DNA from 4 places in the Streptomyces sp. NPDC054932 genome. Region 3 is predicted to be linked to each of the others. Evidence: riboswitches for the same ligand, from Rfam matches in the RefSeq annotation. Region 3 holds a riboswitch; each other region holds the start of a gene.
The links. A riboswitch is a leader RNA that binds a small molecule or an ion and turns the genes downstream of it on or off. The one in region 3 is predicted to bind cobalamin.
Positions count from the first base shown of each region.

Region 1 (3,887 bases), on a different contig from region 3:
TCCTGGAAGGCGAGCACCTCGCGGATCTCGTCCTTGATGCGCTCCTCGTACCCGGCGGTGTCGATGCGCCCGGCCCGCAGGTCCGCGCGGGCCACGCGCAGCTCGTCGGTCTGCGGGAACGAGCCGATGGTGGTGGTGGGCAGCAGCGGCAGCCCCAGGTGGGCGCGCTGGGCGACCGCACGGTCCGCGTACGGCTGGGCGCGGCGGCCGTCCGCGTCGGTGATCGCCCCGGTGCGCGCCCGCACCGCGGGATCGCGGGTGATGGGAGAGCCGGCGCGGGAGGCCAGATCGGCGCGGTTCGCGGCGAGTTCGGCGGTGATCGCATCCGTGCCCTGGGCGAGGCCGCGGGCCAGCGTGGTGATCTCGTTCGTCTTCTGGCGGGCGAAGGCGAGCCAGCGGCGCACCTGCGGGTCGATGTCGCGCTCGACGCCGGCGTCCAGAGGGACGTGCAGCAGGGAACAGGACGCGGAGACGTCGACCCGGTCGGCGAGCCCGAGGAGGGTCCCGAGCGTGGTCAGCGACTTCTGGAAGTCGTTGATCCAGATGTTGCGGCCGTTGACCACGCCCGCGACCAGGCGCTTGCCCGGGAGCCCGCCGACGGCGGCGAGGTCGGCGAGGTTGGCGGCGGCCGCATCGGTGAAGTCGAGGGCAAGGCCCTCCACGGGAGCCTTCGCCAGCACCGGGAGTGCTTCACCGAGCCGGTCGAAGTAGGAGGCGACGAGCAGCTTCGGGCGCTCCGTGAGGGCGCCGAGCTCCCGGTAGGTGCGGGCCGCGGCGTTCAGGTCGGCCGGGGTGCGGTCCTGGACCAGGGCCGGCTCGTCCAGCTGGACCCACTCGGCGCCCGCCGCGCGGAGCTCGGCCAGCACTTGGGCGTAGACGGGCAGGAGCCGGTCGAGGAGCGTGATCGGCTCGAAGTCGGCGGCCACGCCCGGGGCGGGCTTGGCCAGCAGCAGGTAGGTGACCGGACCGACCAGTACGGGCCGCGCCGCATGCCCCGCGGAGAGGGCTTCGGTGAGTTCGGCGACCTGCTTGGTGGAGTCGGCGGTGAAGACGGTGTCGGGGCCGAGTTCGGGGACGAGGTAGTGGTAGTTCGTGTCGAACCACTTGGTCATCTCCAGCGGCGCCACGTCCTGCGTGCCGCGCGCCATCGCGAAGTAGCCGTCCAGGGCGTCGGCTTCGACGGCGGCCCGGTGGCGGGCGGGGATCGCGCCGACCATCACCGTGGTGTCCAGCACGTGGTCGTAGTACGAGAAGTCGCCGGTCGGCACCTCGCTGATGCCGGCCTCGGCGAGCTGGGCCCGGTTGGCCCGGCGCAGGTCCCGGGCGGTGTCCCGGAGGGCGTCGGCGCTGACTCGGCCCTTCCAGTAGCCCTCGATCGCCTTCTTCAGTTCGCGGTTCTGGCCCTGGCGGGGGTAGCCGTACACGGTGGCCTGTACTGCCGCGGCTGCGGACTCGGTGGTCACGGAACTCTCCTTCGCGAGCGTGTCTCCATGGACCCGGTGACCGGGGTCGAGGACGCGAAGGGTGCGAGAGCAGGCGGACCGCCGGGTTCACGTACGACTGCGGTACGCGAACGGACGGATCCGCCTGATGCACGCCGACCCGCCCACGAGGTCACCGAGGAAACCGGGCGCGGTCGATCGCGCACGGGCAACGGGCAGGTCTTCGGACTCGCGGGCACGCCTGCCGGTTTCCCGGCGGGCACCTACTGGCCGTCGCTTCCCAGACCCGTCCCGGGTCCAGTGCGTATGACGGCGGTCGTTCCCGCTCACCGCTGCGGGGCAGTCCCGGATTCCCACCGGGTTCCCTCTTACGACGCATCCCGCCTGGCGGACGGGGCGAACCAGCTGCAGGGCCCACACTAGGCGGCCGAACTGGAAAATGGACAGAGTGTTCCAGATATCGGACCCTGCGATGAGACGCGGTGGGGGAGGACGAGACCGTTCGAGGCGTCGGAGCCGTGGATCACCCGCTCTTGAACACCGGGTACGGAACGTACGTCTGCCGATCGGGGTCGACCGCGAGGCGCCCCCCGGCCGGCGGCCTGGCCCGCTGGGCACAGTCGCACCGCGCGCGGACCCGGCACGGCGCCCGTCCTCAGGGGAAGCGGCGGACCGGCCGTAGGAGCGGCGCTCCTCGTTCAGGGACCGCACGCGGGAGTTCGTGAGCCCCTCGACGCCGGGGGCGGGTTCCCGGACGTCGAGATCAACAGTCCGTCCGTCAGCCATCGATGAGCCACCGTCATGTTCAGCACGCGCCCGCCGGTGGCGGCGGCGACCAGGCTCCAGTACCGCTGCAGGCGGGGATCGAAGCCGGACGACCTCGACACCAGCCCGTGCAGGTAGGCGCGGAAGGCGGGGGTGTCCGACTCCCGCCGGGCTCGTGCGTGGGCGGACACGAAGGCGTTCACCGCATCCCCGGCGCTGGGCGGCAGACCCTGGGCCAGCGCGTCGGCGGTCAGAGCCGCAGCCTCGTCGATCTCCGCGTAGAAGGCCGGACCGTCCCTCATCTCTTCGTCGTGGTCCCGGGTCCAGCAGGTGAAACTGGGCGTGGAGACGAGCAGATGAAGCTCGGCGTAGGCCAGGGCCGAAGCGGGATCGGGGTCCTGGGGCGGGGCGGGTGACAGCATGGCGATCATGATGTCGAGTCGGCGCCCGGGCATGGCCGCGGACAGCTCGCGGTACCAGTGATCGGTGAGAGTGCGGTGCGCCTCCGGGAGCCGCTGCACGCGGGAGAGTATCTCCAGACGCCGGAGCCGCTCCTCGCTCGTGCAGTCGTCCAGGGACTGGAGCGTGGCCTGGCGCCACCGCAGCTCGGTCAGCCGTTCCTGCACCACTTCGAGCTCGGTCGCCACCAGTTCCCCGAGGGAGCACTCACCGGTGACCACCTGCGTGATGGTCGCGATCGGGGTGTCCAGCGCCCGTAGGCGTCTGATGAAACGGATCCGCTCCCACGCCTCGGGACCGTAGCGCCGATGGCCACCGGCGCTACGGCCGGCCACGGGCAGCAGACCGCTGTCGGAGTAGTAGCGGAGGGTCTTCACCGGAACTCCCGTCCCGGCCGCGAGCTCACCGATGCTCCACGTGTCGTGCGTCACAGTCTCTTGAACCTCCAGCGCGCGGGAGGTCCTAGCGTATTGATCACTGACCGCTTCGGTCCGCACCGATCCCCCGACCAAGAACGGTGGGTACGCATGTCCCCGACCCCTTTCTCGACCCCGACCCCGACCCCGACCCCGACCCCGGCAGCGCCGCGTCCATGGCGAAGGGCCGGGATCCGCTCGGTGCTCTTCCCCTTGCTCTGCGCGGTGGCACTGCTCACGGCCACCGCCGTACCGGCGACCGCTGCACCACCGGGCTCCCCGCAGACCGTCGTCCGGACCGACCACGGCCTGGTACGCGGTGTGTCGCACGGCTCGTACACCACCTTCGACGGCATTCCCTACGCCGCACCGCCGACCGGACCGCTGCGCTGGCGCGCTCCGGTGCCCGCCGCCGCATGGCGCGGTGTCCGGGATGCGACGGCGGCGGCAGAGCGCTGCGTGCAGATGCCGACACCGGGTGCGGGCGCGGTCCTCGGCTCGGAGGACTGCCTCTACCTCAACGTCACCGTGCCGACGCCGACGCCGACGCCGAAGTCAAAGCCGGCCGGACAGAAGCGGCCCGTGCTGGTGTGGATGCACGGCGGGGCGTTCCTGGGCGGCTCCGGCAGTGACTACGGCGCCGAACAGCTGGCGGTCCGGGGCGACACGGTCGTCGTGACGGTCAACTACCGGTTGGGGATCTTCGGTTACTTCGGCCACCCCGGACTGGGCTCCGCCCCACCGTTCGGCCTGGCGGACCAGCAGGCCGCCCTGCGCTGGGTGCGGGCGAACGCGGAGCGCTTCG
Region 1 covers NZ_JBSGXU010000027.1:3,082-6,968, reverse strand. The annotation lists gene metE (5-methyltetrahydropteroyltriglutamate--homocysteine S-methyltransferase) at 1-1,463, opposite strand, end outside; cobalamin riboswitch at 1,640-1,863, opposite strand; gene ACWGE1_RS10570 (MerR family transcriptional regulator) at 2,141-3,097, opposite strand; gene ACWGE1_RS10565 (carboxylesterase/lipase family protein) at 3,284-3,887, shown strand, end outside.
Region 1: another riboswitch for cobalamin. It lies ahead of metE (5-methyltetrahydropteroyltriglutamate--homocysteine S-methyltransferase); the one in region 3 lies ahead of ACWGE1_RS14160 (cobalamin biosynthesis protein).

Region 2 (3,887 bases), on a different contig from region 3:
GGGAGCCGGAGGGGCCCGCCGGGATGAAGCGGCCGTCCAGGGCCGCGACCACGTGCGCGATCTCGTCCGTGGTGCCGGCCAGGCGCGGGACCACCTCGTTCGCCGCGAAGGTCAGGACGGCGGTCACGTCCGCGCAGTGCCCGGCCGCGACCGCGGAGACGGCCGAGGGGTCCCAGTTCGCGTCCTCCATCGCCTGGACCAGGCCGCGGGCCTGGGCCTCGACCTCGTCCGCGGAGGTACGGGTGGCCTTGGACTCGTCCAGGCCGAGCGCCTCGCGCAGACCCGGCAGGGCCGTCGTACCGCCCCAGATCTGACGGGCGCGCAGGATCGCGAGGACCAGGTTGACCCGGGACTCACCGGTCGGCGCGCCGCCCAGGACGTGCAGGCCGTCGCGGATCTGGGCGTCCTTGACCTCGCACAGCCAGCCGTCGACGTGCAGCAGGAAGTCGTCGAAGCCCTCGTCGTCCGGGCGCTCCTCCAGACCCAGGTCGTGGTGGAGCTTCGCGGCCTGGATCAGCGTCCAGATCTGGGCGCGGATGGCGGGCAGCTTCGCCGGGTCCATCGCGGAGATCTGGGCGTACTCGTCCAGGTGCTGCTCCAGCCGCGCGATGTCGCCGTACGACTCCGCGCGCGCCATCGGCGGCACCAGGTGGTCGACCAGGGTGGCGTGCACGCGGCGCTTGGCCTGGGTGCCCTCGCCCGGGTCGTTGACCAGGAAGGGGTAGATGAGCGGCAGGTCGCCGAGGGCCGCGTCCGGGGCGCAGGCCGCGGACAGGCCGGCGTTCTTGCCCGGCAGCCATTCCAGGTTGCCGTGCTTGCCCAGGTGGATCATCGCGTCGGCGCCGAAGCCGCCGTCCTCGGCGCGCGCCTGGATCCAGCGGTACGCGGCCAGGTAGTGGTGCGAGGGCGGCAGGTCCGGGTCGTGGTAGATCGCGATCGGGTTCTCGCCGAAGCCGCGCGGCGGCTGGATGAGGATCAGGAGGTTCCCGCGGCGCAGCGCCGCGAGCACGATGTCGCCCTCCGGGTTCGCGGAGCGGTCCACGAACATGTTGCCCGGGGCCTCGCCCCAGTGCTCGGTGACGCTGTCGCGCAGCTCGGCCGGGAGCTCGGCGAACCAGCGCCGGTAGTCGGCGGCAGGGATGCGGACCGGGTTGCGGGCCAGCTGCTCCTCGGTCAGCCAGTCCTGGTCGTGGCCGCCGGCCTCGATCAGGGCGCGGATCAGCTCGTCGCCGTCGCCGGAGACCAGACCGGGGATGTTCTCGGTGGGACCGAAGTCGTAGCCGCCGGCGATGAGGGTGCGCAGCAGCTCCACGGCGCTGGCCGGGGTGTCGAGGCCGACCGCGTTGCCGATGCGGGAGTGCTTGGTCGGGTACGCCGAGAGGACCAGCGCGACCTTCTTGTCGCGGCGGTCGATGTGCCGCAGCCGGGCGTGGCGTACGGCGATCCCCGCGACCCGGGCGGCCCGCTCGGGGTCGGCCACGTAGGCGGGCAGGCCGTCCTCGTCGAGCTCCTTGAAGGAGAACGGGACGGTGATCAGGCGGCCGTCGAACTCGGGCACCGCGACCTGCGTGGCGGCGTCCAGCGGGGAGAGGCCCTCGTCGTTCTCCTCCCAGGCGGAGCGCGAGCCGGTCAGGCACAGGGCCTGCAGGATCGGCACGCCGAGCCCGGCGAGGGCGCCCGCGTCCCAGGACTCGTCGTCGCCGCCCGCCGAGGCGGTGGCGGGCTTGGTGCCGCCGGCCGCGAGGACGGTGGTGACGACCGCGTCGGCCGACTCCAGCGCGGCGATCAGCTCCGGCTCGGGGGTGCGCAGGGAGGACACGTACAGGGGCAGCGCCTGGGCGTCATGGCCCTCGATCGCGTCGCACAGGGCGTGCACGAAGGAGGTGTTGCCGCTCATCTGGTGGGCGCGATAGTAGAGCACGGCGATCCGCGGGCCGGTGGTGGTCCCGGGCGTGCGCTCCAGCGGGCCCCAGGTGGGGGCGGCGGCGGGCGGCTCGAAGCCGTGACCGGTCAGCAGGACCGTGTCGGAGAGGAAGCGGGCCAGCTGTTCCAGGTTGGCCGGGCCGCCGTGCGCGAGGTAGCCGTGGGCCTCGGCGGCGATGCCGATCGGGACCGTGGATGCCTCCATGAGCTGGGCGTCCGGTGCCTGCTCGCCGGTCAGGACCACGACCGGGCGGGTCTGGCCCGGGGCCAGGAGCAGATCGAGGCCGTCCTGCCAGGCGCGGAGGCCGCCGAGGAGACGTACGACGACCAGGTCGACCCCGTCGAGGAGGCCGGGGAGGTCGTCGAGGGGAAGACGGGAGGGGTTCGCGAACCGGTACGGGACGGGGCCGTCCGCCGTGTTCGCTGCGCGGGCGCTGAGCAGATCGGTGTCGGACGTCGACAGCAGCAGAATCATGCGGCGGCAGGCCTTCCTCGGGGTTTCCGCGCCCCGGGCAGTGTGAGGACAGCGGGAGTTCCTGACTCACCCCGGGCGCGGGATCGCTCCGCGGGGTTCACAGTGGCGGGACCGCGCCGGAATCGCACCGGGCTTCCTCCCATGTCGCCGTCCTCGGCGACGGCGGACCGTGTGGTCCGCCGGAAGGTCATCTTAGGGGCGGGTCGCTCCGGCCGGGGTGGGTGGGGTGGTGGCGGTGCGCCGGACGCTCCCGCCGGGGTGGCGGGTGTGCGCTTCCGGGTGCGGCGCCGTTGCCGGGGCTCTGCCCCGGACCCCGCGCCTCAAACGCCGGCGGGGCCGGAAGGGCGGGCTGCGGGGCTGGAGGGGCGGCGGGGAATCGCAGGTCGGGGTGGTGACGGACACAGGTCGGGGGGCCGCAATCGTGGGTATGCTCGCGGCCATGCCCCAGCCCCCCTCCGCCGCATCGCGGGACGAACCCGTCATACGGGATCGTGGTGACGCCTGTCCCGGCGCGCTGCGACTGCACGCGGCGGACGACGGGTTCCTGGCGAGGGTCCGGGTACCGGCCGGGCTGCTGACCGTCCGGCAGGCCTCGGTACTGGCGCTCGCCGCCGACCGGTTCGGCGACGGGCACCTGGAGCTGACCTCGCGCGGCAACGTGCAGCTGCGCGGCCTGGCCGACGGCTGCGTCGCCGGGCTCGCCCGGCTGCTGGACGGAGCGGGGCTGCTGCCCGCGCCGAGCCATGAGCGGGTACGGAACATCGTGGCGACACCGATGTCCGGACTGGACGGACCGGACGGGCCGGACGGAACGGCGGTGGACAGGACGGCGGCCGCGGACCGGCCCGACGCACTGGCCTGGGCCGTGGACTTCGACCGGCTGCTGTGCGCGAGCCCCTGGGCCGCCGCGCTGTCCGGGCGGTTCCTCTTCGCCTTCGACGACGGGCGCGGTGACGTGGCGTCACTCGGCCCCGACGTGACCGTCCTCGGCCGCCCCGGCGGCCGGGCACTGGTCCGCCTCGGCCGGGCCGCCGACGCCGTCGAGCTGGCCGGACAGGACGCCCCGCAGGCGGCGCTGCTGGCCGCCCGCTATTTCCTCGACGCCGCCGCGGCGGCGGGCACCCGCGCCTGGCGGGTGTCCGAACTGCCCGCCGAACACCCGCTGCACGCGGCCGGGTTCGCCCTGCGCCTGGCAGCCGGGGGGATCGACGCGAAGACCACTGGCGCGGTGGAATGGCCGTACGCTCCGCCGCCCCGGCCGTGGGGCGCGGGCGTGCACGACCGTGAGACCCTGTGCGTCCTGCCCCCGCTCGGCCGGCTCACCTCCGCCCAGTGGCGGGTCCTGCTGCAGGTCGCGGACCGGGGGAGCGGCCAGCTGCGCGTCACCCCCTGGCGCAGCGTCATCCTGCCCTCGGCGAGCGCCCGCAGGCCCATCAACGGCGCCGCCCGCATCGAGGCCGCCGGGCTGGTCCTCGCCCCCGGCAGCCCC
Region 2 covers NZ_JBSGXU010000033.1:53,412-57,298, reverse strand. The annotation lists gene cobN (cobaltochelatase subunit CobN) at 1-2,398, opposite strand, end outside; cobalamin riboswitch at 2,441-2,572, opposite strand; gene ACWGE1_RS12425 (cobalamin biosynthesis protein CobG) at 2,838-3,887, shown strand, end outside.
Region 2: another riboswitch for cobalamin. It lies ahead of cobN (cobaltochelatase subunit CobN); the one in region 3 lies ahead of ACWGE1_RS14160 (cobalamin biosynthesis protein).

Region 3 (3,887 bases):
CGGTCGCTGCCCGGCTTGAGCAGGACCGGGTTCATCAGTGCGGTCGGCTCCACACGGGCCGCCTGCGCCTGCATCGCCTGGGCGCGGCCGATCTCGGCGCCCTCCAGGGTGACGAAGGAGTTCAGCGACATGTTCTGCGCCTTGAAGGGCGCCACCTTGACGCCCTGCCGGGCCAGCCAGCGGCAGATGCCCGCCGTGACCACGCTCTTGCCCGCGTCCGACGTGGTGCCCGCGACGAGCAGTCCGCCCCCGCGCTTCGCGCCGCTCATGCGCGCCGCCCTCTCTGTGCCGTACGGGATTCCAGCGTTCGGGAGACCAGCAGCCGGGCCGCCACGCAGGCGCCCAGGGCCAGCCAGGTCACCTGCCGTGACAGCCGGACCGCCCGTTCGATGTCCGCGACCTCCACCGGCCGCCCCGCCCCGCCGTTGAGGACGGCCCGGTGCTCGACCCGGCCGCCGTAAGCGAGGGTCCCGCCCAGCCTGACGCCGAGCGCCCCGGCGAAGGAGGCCTCGACGGGGCCGGCGTTGGGGCTCGGGTGCGCGGCGGCGTCCACGCGCCAGGCCCGTACGGCGCCGCGCCGGTCGGGGCCGGCCAGTACGGCGGCGACCGCCGTCAGCCGGGCCCCCGGCCAGCCCGCCAGGTCGTCGAGCCGGGCGGAGGCCCAGCCGTAGCGCAGGTAGCGGGGGGACTTGTGGCCGACCATCGCGTCCAGGGTGTTCACGGCCCGGAAGGCCAGCAGACCGGGGACTCCGGCGGCGGCACCCCACACCAGGGCGCCGACCACCGCGTCGGAGGTGTTCTCGGCGACGGACTCCACGACGGCGCGGGCCATCTGCTGCCCGTCCAGGGCCTGGGGGTCGCGTCCGCACAGGTGGGGGAGCCGCTCCCGGGCCACTTCGGTGTCCCCGGCGGCGAGCGCCCCGCCGATGGCCCGGGCCTCGCGGCCCAGCGAGGTGCCGCCCACCACGGCCCAGGTGGCGGCGGCGGTCAGGGCGATACGGGCGGCCGCAGGCCGGGAGCGCACGGCGCGGGCGCCCAGCGCACCGATGGCGGCTGCGCCCCCGGCGCACACCAGGGTGTGCAGGAGGCCCCGGGCGCGGTCGTCGCGCCACAGGGTGCGCTCGACGGCGGCGGCGGCCCGTCCGAAGGCGGCCACGGGGTGCCCTCGGCGCGGATCTCCGAGGATCCGGTCGCCGATCAGGCCCGCCGTGGCGCCGTACGCGAAGACGCGATCGGCACGCATGGTGGCAGGTATGTCCTCACTCAGGGTCCGCGCCCTGGTTCGACGTGTCCGGCGGCGAGAGTTCCTGGCTCCCGGGACGCACGCGCGGCGTGCGCTCCCGGTGACAGTGGCGGGACCGCGCCGGATTCGCACCGGACTTCCTCTCCATGCCGCCGTATTGGCTCGGGCAGTCCACCACGCACCGAGAAGGCCCGTCAACTCGCCGTTGACCTGCGGCGCGGCAGGGGCGGGGGATGCGAAAAGCTCCCTCCGGGACAAACCCGGAGGGAGCCTTCACGCCTGGTCCGCCGTGAGGCGGCCGGTCAGGCGACGATCAGGTAGATCCCGTAGCCCACGGCCGCCGTGACGAGCGCGAAGCAGGCGTACGCGCCGCTGCGGGCGAGAGTGGCCGTGCCACCCTGCTCGGTCGCGGTCTCGTGCTTGGACAGGCCCACCAGGCCCAGGGTGAAAAGGGCCACGAGGGCGACGGTGGCGAAGAGGCTGACCCCGAAGACGGAGCCGAGCGCTTCCCAGTCGATCTTCATACTGCCACTTTCTGAGTGTCCGGGTCTCTGTGTGTCTCGGTCAGACCGCGGCGGCCGGAGCCGCCGGGGTCTGCGTCGCGGCCGGGATGGTGGCCTTGAGGGCGTCGTCCGTGACCTCGGCGGTCGTGGCGGCGCCGGTGGTACCGGCGGCGGCGACGGTCGGCGGGACGGTGACGGCGGCGATCGCCGTCGTGATGACGCCCGGCTCCTCGGCGGCGGCCGGCTCCACCTCGTTGACGTTGTTGTGGTCGACGACCTGGCGGCGGGAGATGAGCCAGATGGCGAGGCAGGAGCCGATCAGGAAGACCGTGACCGCGGCGATGCCGACGTCACCGATGCGCATGACCAGCTCGGCACCGGCCGAGACGAGCGCGGCGGCCGGCAGGGTCAGGCCCCAGGCGACGAACATGCGGGTCGCGGTGGACCAGCGGACCACACCGCCCTTGCGGCCCAGGCCCGCACCCATGACCGCACCGGAGCACGAGTGGGTGGTGGAGAGCGAGAAGCCCAGGTTCGAGGAGGCGAGGATGACGGACGCGGCCGAGGTCTGGGCGGCGAAGCCCTGCTGCGGCTGCAGATCGGTCAGGCCGCTGCCCATGGTGCGGATGATGCGCCAGCCGCCCAGGTAGGTGCCCATCGCGATGGCGAGACCGGCGGAGACGATGACCCAGACCGGCGGGTTCGCGTCGGGCGCGATCGCGCCGCCGGCGATGAGGGCCAGGGTGATGATGCCCATCGTCTTCTGCGCGTCGTTGGTGCCGTGCGCGAGGGACACGAGACCGGCCGAGGCGATCTGACCGGCGCGGTAGCCCTTGGCGGAGGTCTTCTCGCCGACCTTGTTGCCCAGCTTGTAGGTGAGCTTGGCGGCCAGGTACGCGGCGATGCCGGCCACCAGCGGGGCGGCGATCGCGGGGATGAGCACCTTGGTGACGATGACGCTGCCGTTGACCGCGCCGATGCCGGCGGAGGCGACCGCGGCGCCGATCAGGCCACCCATCAGGGCGTGCGAGGAGCTGGAGGGGAGGCCGACCAGCCAGGTGACGAGGTTCCAGAGGATCGCTCCGACCAGCGCGGCGAAGATCACCTCTGGCTGGATGCCCTCCTCGTTGACCAGGCCCTTGGAGATCGTCTTGGCGACCTCCACGGACATGAACGCGCCGACGAGGTTGAGCACGGCGGACATGGCCACCGCCGTCTTGGGCTTGAGGGCGCCGGTCGAGATGGTGGTGGCCATCGCGTTGGCCGTGTCGTGGAAACCGTTCGTGAAGTCGAACACGAGAGCGGTAATGATCACGATCCCGAGGAGAAGCGTTATGTGCTCCATTTACCCAGGCTTCTGTTTGACGTCAGTGGCTCGGCGACCGTAGGCAACCTGGATGAACGGAAGGTGAACTGACTCGGGCGGAGCGGTGTACTGGGACGGGGTGCGATCGGGCCATTCGTCCTGATTCTGGCGTAGATAACGCCATTAATGCACGTCAAAGGCGGGTGAATGAACCCCTCCGCAGGGGGGTCGACCTGCATACGATCCCGCCTCCGGGGCCTCGAATGAGACCTAGATCACTCTCCCTGTGCCGGCGGCGGAGGGATCTCCTCCGGTGGCCCGCCCGAGGCCGCGACCCGACACTGGAGCCGTGCGTACCGCGACAGCGACGGCTGCGGCCGTCACGACGACCATCCTGGGTGCCGGCGCGGCCGCCGTTGCCGCCGGCCGGTACGCCGCCGACGCGGCCCTGCGGCCGGAACCCGGACGTCCGCTCCCTGGCGGGCCACGGCTCAGCGTCCACTGGACCGCCGCCGGCCGGATCGCCCTGACCCGTTCGCTCGCCTCCCTGCGCCCCGGCACCCACGGCCTGGTCGCACCCGGCGTGCACGCCGTCGTCGGTCCCGTCCTCCCCGACGCCGACCACGGCCCGGACGCCGTCGTGCGGCGGCTCGTCTCCGTCACCCACGGCACCCTCGCCCCCGGCACCCGGGTCACGCTCACCCCCCAGGTGTACGTCGGCAATCCGCGCACCGCCCTCGGGCTCGACCACGCCGACGTGGACGTCCCCGGGGAGCTCGGCGCCCTGCCCGCCTGGTTCGTGCCCTCGGTCCGGGACACCTGGGTGATCACCGTG
Region 3 covers NZ_JBSGXU010000040.1:30,049-33,935, forward strand. The annotation lists gene ACWGE1_RS14155 (cobyric acid synthase) at 1-269, opposite strand, end outside; gene ACWGE1_RS14160 (cobalamin biosynthesis protein) at 266-1,243, opposite strand; cobalamin riboswitch at 1,281-1,433, opposite strand; gene ACWGE1_RS14165 (hypothetical protein) at 1,546-1,767, opposite strand; gene ACWGE1_RS14170 (anion permease) at 1,808-3,091, opposite strand; gene ACWGE1_RS14175 (alpha/beta hydrolase family protein) at 3,402-3,887, shown strand, end outside.

Region 4 (3,887 bases), on a different contig from region 3:
ACCGGGCGGTGCACAGGTCCGGGAGCCAGCGGGCCCGCTGGGCCGGATCCCCGTACCGGTCGATCATCCAGGCGACCATGTTGTGGATGGAGAGGTACCCGGCGATGGAGGGGCATCCGGTGGCGAGGGTCTCGAGGACGAGGACGCCGTCGCTGCGGCTGAGCCCGGAGCCGCCGTGCTCCTCGCGGACGTAGACGCCGCCGAGTCCGAGGTCCGCCGCCTTGCGGATCACGTCCAGCGGAAAGTGCTTGTCCTGGTCCCAGGTGACGGCGTACGGGCCGATCTGCTCCTGGGTGAAGTCGAGGGTGACCTCGGCGAGGGCGAGCTGATCGGCAGTCAGCGTGGTCGTCACCGGGCTCATCCCATCGTCGGGATGGTGAAGCTCGCGCCCTCCTTGGCCCCCGAGGGCCAGCGCGAGGTGACGGTCTTGGTGCGGGTGTAGAAGCGGATCGAGTCGGGGCCGTGCTGGTTCAGGTCGCCGAAGCCGGACCGCTTCCAGCCGCCGAAGGTGTGGTAGGCGACGGGGACGGGGATCGGCACGTTGACGCCGACCATGCCGGCGCCCACCCGCCGGGTGAAGTCGCGTGCCGTGTCGCCGTCGCGGGTGAAGATCGCGACGCCGTTGCCGTACGGGTGCTCGGTGGGCAGGCGCAGGGCTTCCTCGTAGTCGGCGGCCCGTACGACGCACAGCACCGGGCCGAAGATCTCCTCGCGGTAGATCCGCATCTGCGGGGTCACACGGTCGAAGAGGGTTGCTCCGGCGAAGTAGCCGTCCTCGTGTCCGGGCAGGGTGAAACCGCGCCCGTCGACGACGAGTTCGGCGCCCTCGGTGGCGCCGATGCCGACATAGCGGTTCACCCGGTCGAGCGCGTCCCGGCTGACCAGCGGTCCGAAGTCGGCCTCGGGGTCGTCGGAGCGGCCGACGCGCAGGGTGGCGATGCGCTCCGTCAACTTGGCCACCAGGGCGTTCGCGGTGTCCTCCCCGACGGGCACGGCGACGGCGATGGCCATGCAGCGCTCGCCCGCGGAGCCGTAGCCGGCGCCGATGAGGGCCTCCACGGCCTGGTCGAGATCGGCGTCCGGCATCACGATCATGTGGTTCTTGGCGCCGCCGAAGCACTGGGCGCGCTTGCCGTGGGCGGCGGCGGTGGCGTAGATGTGTGCGGCGATCGGCGTGGAGCCGACGAAGCCGAGGGCCTGTACGCGCGGGTCCTCGAGGAAGGTGTCGACGGCCTCCTTGCCGCCGTTGACCACGTTGAGCACGCCGGGCGGCAGGCCGGCCTCGAGGAAGAGTTCGGCGAGGCGCAGCGGTACGGAGGGGTCCCGCTCGGACGGCTTCAGGATGAAGGAGTTGCCGCAGGCCAGGGCGGGTGCGGCCTGCCACAGGGGGATCATTGCGGGGAAGTTGAAGGGGGTGATCCCGGCGACCACACCCAACGGCGAGCGCAGTGAGTGCACGTCGATCCCGGTGCCCGCGTTGTCGGTGAATTCGCCCTTGAGCAGGTGCGGGACACCGGCGGCGAACTCGACCACCTCCAGGCCGCGTTGCAGATCGCCGTGGGCGTCGGCGACGGTCTTGCCGTGCTCGGAGGACAACAGCCGTGCGAGGGAGTCCCGTTCACCCTCGACGAGCTGGAGGAAACGCAGGAGCACGCGCGAGCGGCGCTGGGGGTTCCACTGCCCCCAGTCGGCCTGCGCCTCCTCGGCGTTCGCGATGGCTGCTTCGGTGTCGGCCCGCCCCGCGAGCGGGACGCGGGCCTGGACGGCGCCGGTGTTGGGGTCGTAGACGTCGGTGAAGAGGCCGGAGGATCCGGTGGTGTGCTTGCCGCCGATGAAATGGGTGAGTTCGCGGACCATGGTGCCTGCTCTCGTCAGGTTGGATCCGGGGATGGCACGGCGGACCGGCGGACGGCACCCGATGGGGTGCGCCGTTGGGGAGGGCCGTGGGACTACGAGCGCGCGAAGGTGTGCGTGCGCTCCGCCGGATCACCAGGGTCGTGGGTACAAACCGGTGCCATGCGTGTCTGCTCCATCCTCGTGGACAACACGGAACATCCGCGGCCGGTATCCTGACTCCCGGATCCCCGCGTGCCGCCCGCCTTCCCGACAGACCTCGTCAGTGGCGTGTGGATGGCAGCACACTCCCCGGTCACAGTGGCGGGACCGTGCCGGTTTCTCACCGGCTTCCCTGCACCGCGGACCTTGTGGCACGAACATATAGTTGGACGTCCTAGTAAGTCCAGAGCCGCCGCCGCGCGCCTTCGGTGGGGACCGGCGCCCGCTCAGTCCTGAGTGCCGGTCACCGGATGGTCACCGGGTGACCACCGGGTAGGGGATGAAGGTGCTGCTGTTCTCGTCGACGGCCAGCGCCCGGCCGAGCGGCGGTACGGCCCGCTGCGGGCAGTCGAGCCGTTCGCACAGGCGGCAGCCCATTCCGATGGGGGTCGCGGCCGCCGTGTTGTCGAGGTCGAGCCCGTCGGCGTACACGAGCCGGGAGGCGTGCCGGATCTCGCAGCCGAGCCCGATCGCGAAGGTCTTGCCGGGCTCGCCCCAGCCGCCGCGGTGCCGGGTGACGGCGCGGGCGGTCCACAAGTACCGCTGCCCGTCGGGCATGGCGGCCACCTGGACGTGGATGCGTCCGGGCGCGGCGAAGGCCTCGTACACGTTCCACAGCGGGCAGGTGCCTCCCGCGCGGGAGAAGTGGAATCCGGTCGCCGACTGCCGCTTGGACATGTTCCCGGCCCGGTCCACCCGGACGAAGGAGAAGGGAACTCCGCGCAGCCTGGGGCGTTGCAGGGTGCTCAGCCGGTGGCAGACCGTCTCGTAGCCGATCCCGAAGTGGTCGGTGAGCCGCTCGATGTCGTAGCGGAACTCCTCGGCGGCCGTGTGGAAGGCGCGGTACGGGAGGATGAGGGCGCTCGCGAAGTGGTTGGCGATGCCGATCCTCGCGAGGGCGTGGACGGGGGAGCCGGGCGGGAAGTCCTCGGCGGCCAGCCGGTCGAGCTCGGTCCCGTACTCGATCAGCGCCAGCTGGGTGGCCATCCGGAACGCCTGCTGTCCCGGCCGGAGCCGGTTCGACAGGTGCAGGACCCGGGCGGTGGGGTCGTAGTGGTGCAGCCGGTCGGAGTCCGTCGCCGTCCTGACCCCGTGCCGCTCGGAGAGCCGGTGGGCCAGGGCGCGGACGACGTCCCCCGGGCGGATGCCGATCTCGGAGGCCAGCTCCTCGGCGGCGAGATCGGTGTCGTGGAGGTAGTTTTGCCGGCGGTAGAAGAACTCGCGGATCTCCTCGTGGGGTGAACGCGGGCTGTCGGTCACCGCGTCCCGCCCGTCGGCGGCGTCGGCGAGCCGCTCGGTGAGGAGCTGGCTGCGCCGGCCCAGGTCCAGCAGGACCGAGGCGACGGCCGGCATCCGGGTGGCCAGCTCCGCCAGGTCGGAGGGGGAGACGCGCGCCTCGGCCACCTCGTTCGCGAGCGCCTCGCGCAGGTCGGCGACCAGCCGGCTGGTGTCGCGCTCGGAGAAGAAGCCGGGATCCACTCCGAAGGCCTCGGTGAGCCGCAGCAGGACCGGCACGGTGAGCGGCCTGGAGTCGTGCTCCATCTGGTTGAGGTAGCTGGGGGAGATGGCGAGCATCCGGGCCAGGTCGGCCTGGGTCATCCGCCGCTCCTCGCGCAGCCTGCGCAGCCGCGCCCCCGCGTACGTCTTGCTCACCGCACTCCTTCGCCGCCCGGCCCCGATCGCGCCGCCAGGATACGGGGATCTTCGCAGCCGATGGGCTTCGCAACCTTGGCAATTCCGGTGCCGAAGATTCGCAAAGCTTGGCAGATGTACCTGGTTGATGGCACTCAGTGTCAGTGCCAGAGTCGGTGCTGCGGCCCGCCGGGCACGGT
Region 4 covers NZ_JBSGXU010000051.1:35,268-39,154, reverse strand. The annotation lists gene ACWGE1_RS16690 (acyl-CoA dehydrogenase family protein) at 1-361, opposite strand, end outside; gene ACWGE1_RS16685 (CoA-acylating methylmalonate-semialdehyde dehydrogenase) at 358-1,857, opposite strand; cobalamin riboswitch at 2,043-2,213, opposite strand; gene ACWGE1_RS16680 (short-chain fatty acyl-CoA regulator family protein) at 2,311-3,708, opposite strand.
Region 4: another riboswitch for cobalamin. It lies ahead of ACWGE1_RS16685 (CoA-acylating methylmalonate-semialdehyde dehydrogenase); the one in region 3 lies ahead of ACWGE1_RS14160 (cobalamin biosynthesis protein).